Regions from separate parts of the Thermomicrobium sp. genome, predicted to be linked through region 1. Evidence: riboswitches for the same ligand, from Rfam matches in the RefSeq annotation. Region 1 holds a riboswitch; the other holds the start of a gene.

Region 1 (2,458 bases):
CGGCCTCCTCTTCGAGCAGTCGAGCAGCTTCTGCACGCACGCTGCGTGACGGGTCGCGTTCGCGAGCGTCGCGCAAGATCGGAGCGGCTCGGACGGGATCGATGGCAGCCAGCGCGCGCAGAGCGGCGCGTCGGACGGGAACAGCCCCCTGGTGGGCGACTTCGACGAGTGCGGGTAACGCTCGAGTATCGCCGATGGACCCGAGCGCGTTGATGGCAGCGACCAGGACGTCGATCTCGTGTAAACGCCTGCGGAGTACCTCGATCAGCGCGGGTACCGCCAGCCGCGTCCGCCGCTGACCCAAAACCCAGGCGCACATTTCGGCAATATCCGGGCGTGGATGCTGGAGTCCTTCGATCAGGGCCATGTCGTAGGACGAGTCCTCAGGCTGATTCGGCGTCGTCATCGCGACGATCCTACACTGTCATGCACTGCGCCCGCTCGTGGGGTCCAGCTGCTGGAACGGTGCCGACGAGGCGCGCGATCGCGCGGAGCCAGCTTCCTCGTTGAGCCACGTTCAGGGTGCCGCGAAACCGATAGTCGTGAGCGGCGATGAAGGCCGACACATCGTCGAGCAGGGCGGCGAGTTCCTCATACCAGGGCACTGCCTGGTCGCTCGCGGCAGCATGGCCCAGGCAGACTTCGAGTGAGCAATCAGCCAGCGGTGATTGCCAGAGCGCCCGCAGCCAGCTCCAGCGCCGGTCCTGCCCTGGTGGTTCGGCCAGGCAGTGAGGGCAGACCGCGGGTAGAGCAGCGGGCCGAGGGACGTACCACGGACGACGGCCCACGTCATGCTGGAGGAGTTCCAAGGGTGACCAAGCCGCGCGTTCGTGCTCGGCCCGCTCGTGCCACGCTTTCCAAGGGAAATCACTGAGTAGTCCAGCCAGTGCCATCGCATGGGGGCGACAGAGGAGGCCCGGTTGCCGGTACACGAGCGATGGGTCTTGTTGGACGAGTTGGGTGGTCGCCGACAGGAGCGTTTTCTCGGCCTGCCCGAGCCATTCGCAGACTGGGCAGGGGGCGAGCGGACGGAGCCAGTGTGCGAGCCCGTTGCGAGCGGGGCCTGATCGGAAGGCAAGGCGCAGAAGCCGCTCGAGCAGGATCGCGACGCCGAGATGGCTGTGAACGGCTGCTCCTGCCGGAACGAGCGCCCACGCGTGTTCCCAGCAGAATCCGCGTGCCGCCGCGAGCCGATCGGCCGTGGCTGGATCGTTCACTCGTTCCCAGAGAATCGCTTCGAGCGCTCGGCGCTCCTTGCCTTCCAGCAAGCGGCACAGAGGGCACCCTGGTTCCCCGAACGACTCGTGTAGGGTGGCGGCCAGGTATCGGTCGGCCGTGGGGCGAGACGAGCGAACGAGGAAACGGCCGATTCGGGAGATGGTGTGGTTGCGCGGCACTTCTGCCATGATGCCCTCCTAACGTCAAAAAGCCTCTGCTGACCGGACTGGTCGAGCAGAGGCTATCAGCCGCATCGGGCGCTTCGGTGGCCCACGCCACCTGGCGAGCCTCATCGCCGTGCAGCACCGAGTATATCAGCGGAGCGGTTGGCTGTTCCAGCGAAGGGAACCGGCGAGGCGAACGTCGACCGCGTGCCGAGCGGTCTTCGCCTCGCAGCGGGCGTAGACCGTCAGAGCAGCGGGGCGACGCGGTCGCGCGTGTACCGACGCAGCCAGGGCGCGAACCGATGCGAGAGAACCTTTTGGCGCCGCGAGACCGCATGATTGCTCGGTACGGCCGTCAGGCCTACCGCGAGCCGAGAAACGCGCGAGCGGACGCGCCGAGGAGAAGAACGGCGCGATCTCGGTGCTTCGGTGCAGTCCGCTCTTTCCGCGACTGTTCAGGTGCGTTCCTGACCCTGGTTCGAGGCTGGTAGGGCGTTCTCGATGAGGTGCGCGAGACCGAGGAAGCGGGCCGCGTTATCGCGAAGGATCTTCGGGCGGACCGAGTCCTTGATGGGGAGTTCAGCGAACTCGCGCAGCCAACGATGAGGAGTGAGCATGGGAAAGTCCGAGCCGAAGAAGACCTTATCCTGAACCAACGAGTTCGCGTAGCGAATGACGCTTTCCGGAATGTACTTGGGTGCCCAGCCGGAGAGGTCCATGAAGACGTTCGGCTTGTGACGGAGGATCGCGAGTTGCTCTTCGTGCCAGGGCCAAGCCGGATGAGCCATGATGATGCGGAGTTCCGGGAAACGTGCGGCGATATCGTCGATGTACGGGATGGGGCGGCCGTATTCGAGGCGGATGCCAGCTCCGCCAGGCTGCCCGGCTCCAGCCATAGTGGTGCCGCTGTGAAAGAGAACGGCCAGGCCGAGTCGGGCACAAGTTTCCCAGAGAGGAAAAAAGCGGGGATCGTTCGGAGCGAAGTCTTGGACCGCCGGATGAAACTTGATCCCTTTGAGGCCGAGCGCAGCGCAGCGTTCGACCTCGATGATCGCAGCCTTCCCCTTCCAGGGATC
Region 2 (2,458 bases), on a different contig from region 1:
CTTCCGCACGACCCAGAACCTCGAGCGGGGTACCGTCGCCGTGCAGCTGGCGACACCCACTGGCCCACTGTGGGTCGCCAGTACCCACCTCGACGACCCGCGGCAAGCAGTGACCGTCCGGCTGGCCCAGATCGAGGAGCTGCTGGCCTTCCTCCAGCCGATGCGCCCGCTCGTCCTGGGAGGCGATTTCAATGCCGATCCCGGTAGCCCCGAGCTGACCCGGCTCGGTGAATCCGGCCTCATCGACGCTGCAGCCGCGGTCGGGGCCACCGACCCGACCTCCGCAGACGACCGGCGGATCGATTATCTGTTCGTCACCGGTGAGCTACAGCCTCTCGCCGGCTCGGTTCCACCGATCAGCGCGTCTGACCATCGGCCGGTCGTCGTCCGCCTCGCACTGCCCTAAACCTAAAGCGCCCGGTCACCTGAGCCGCGCAGACCTCACACGAGCCGAACGGCTTGGGGGAGCACGTTGGCAGCCAGGCCACGACCGCTCGCGACACTAGCAGCCACTTCTTCTTCGCTCCAGACGAAGAGGTCGACGGGAACCGGCAAGTTTTGGAACGCTTCCTCGCAGCAGGCCCGCGCAGCTTCCCGGTCCGCCCCATCGACGACCACCACGAGGAGGTCAGCATCGCTGCGCGGCGTCGGGATACCGCCGGCGAAGGAGCCGAAGAGGTAGATCGCCCGTACGCCAGGACAACGCCCCGCTTCGCGCGCTGCCTCCCATAGGGCGGCGAGCACACTCTCACGGTCGAGGAAACGCACGCTCACAGTACTCGACGATCGCTCGTGCATCGGCGATCGCCTCCGCTGCATCGCGTTCCGTGTAGTACTCGCCGGGAAGACCGGCGGGGAAACCGTTCGGATAGCGCGCCAGTATATAGTGGCGATCCAGTCGTCGGGCAGCGTCGAGCAACGCTTCCGGTACCTCGAGGCGAGCGGCCAGTCCGCGGAGCAATCGCCAGACGCTGTGGCCCCATCCCTCCCCACCGAGCCCCAGGAGCAACCCTTTGACAGCCTTCTCAGCAGCCTGCTGCGCAGCGAAGGCAGCCCACTCGTAGTCGCCAGCTTGGCGCGCCCGCTCAGCATGGGCGAGATCGCGTCGCGCTTGCGCCAACCAGTCTGCCCCGCGGTTCGCCACGTTCCTGCACCTCGCTCCCGGAAGGATAGCAGAGGAACAGGCGGTCGCGCACTCGCCCTGGCTTCCAGCGATTTTGCCCGTTAGCCGATGAGACGGCGCAGGAGCGATCGCAGTGTTCCTCGGGACAGCTCTCCCGCGACAGCGGATTCCCTTCCCTTTTCCCGGAACAGTGGTAGACTACAGTCGAACGGCGATGGAGTCCGCCGGGGCTCGCCGAGAGCCCGAAGCGCCAGATAAGGCTGATGGCTCCTGCTCGCAGGACGTGCGGGCAGGAGTTTTTCTTCTGCCCCCGTCCTCGAAAACGGCGAACAGAACGAGCGGGAAGGGGGCATCGATGGCAAACATTTGGGCCACTGCCGCACTCTGGATCGGACTCGCATTTCTGGCGAGCATCATCTCCATTCGTCTCGGCCTGTCCGTCGCACTCGTCGAGATCCTGGTCGGTGTCGTCGCCGGGAATGCGCTCGGCCTCCAAACCGATACCTGGATCAATGCGCTCGCCAGTTTTGGGGCGGTCGTCCTCACCTTCCTCGCCGGGGCGGAGATCGAGCCGGAAGCCCTGCGCCGGCACCTCAAGGCGAGTCTCGCGATCGGCTTCGCTGGATTCCTCGCGCCGTTTCTCGGTGCCGCCGCCTTCACTCGCTTCGTCGTGGGTTGGAGCTGGCCACAAGCCTGGATCGGTGGCCTCGCTCTCTCCACCACTTCGGTCGCCGTCGTCTATGCGGTGATGGTGGAAACTGGATTGAACGAGACCGACATCGGCAAGTTGATCCTGGCCGCCTGCTTCGTCAACGACTTGGGCACGGTTCTCGCATTGGGACTTCTCTTTGCGAACTATGACCTGCACCTCATGGTTTTCGTCGTCGTCACGGCAGTCACGCTCTTCCTGCTCGGGCGAGTGACACGATTCGTGATCGCAGCGTGGGGAAACCGCGTCAGCGAGCCAGAAGTCAAATTCCTGTTCCTGGTACTCTTCTTCCTTGGTTGGCTGGCGACGATCGCCAAGAGCGAAGCTGTTCTGCCAGCGTACTTGGTCGGCCTGGCCATCGCTGAGATTTTCACGCATCATCGCCCACTCATGCTGCGCCTGCGGACCCTGGCCTTCGCTCTGCTGACGCCATGGTACTTCCTCAAGGCAGGCTTGTACGTTTCCCTGCCGGCGCTCGTCAGCAGTATCGGGTTGATCATCGCGCTGCTCTTGGTCAAGATGGTCACGAAGCTTCTCGGAGTCGGACCGTTGACGCTCGTCTTCGGGCTCGAGCGGCGCACGAGCGCTTACACCACCCTGCTGATGTCGACCGGCCTGACCTTTGG

Evidence for each region. A riboswitch is a leader RNA that binds a small molecule or an ion and turns the genes downstream of it on or off. The one in region 1 is predicted to bind fluoride.
Region 2: another riboswitch for fluoride. It lies ahead of ACWIVK_RS01990 (cation:proton antiporter); the one in region 1 lies ahead of ACWIVK_RS05640 (hypothetical protein).

What each region holds. Positions count from the first base shown of each region.
Region 1 is NZ_JBRBZA010000030.1:37,170-39,627, reverse strand. Features, by position in the region: gene ACWIVK_RS05645 (HEAT repeat domain-containing protein) at 1-406, opposite strand, end outside; gene ACWIVK_RS05640 (hypothetical protein) at 417-1,406, opposite strand; fluoride riboswitch at 1,447-1,524, opposite strand; gene ACWIVK_RS05635 (amidohydrolase family protein) at 1,838-2,458, opposite strand, start outside.
Region 2 is NZ_JBRBZA010000009.1:19,514-21,971, forward strand. Features, by position in the region: gene ACWIVK_RS01975 (endonuclease/exonuclease/phosphatase family protein) at 1-406, shown strand, start outside; gene ACWIVK_RS01980 (nucleotidyltransferase domain-containing protein) at 442-768, opposite strand; gene ACWIVK_RS01985 (HEPN domain-containing protein) at 749-1,144, opposite strand; fluoride riboswitch at 1,325-1,403, shown strand; gene ACWIVK_RS01990 (cation:proton antiporter) at 1,479-2,458, shown strand, end outside.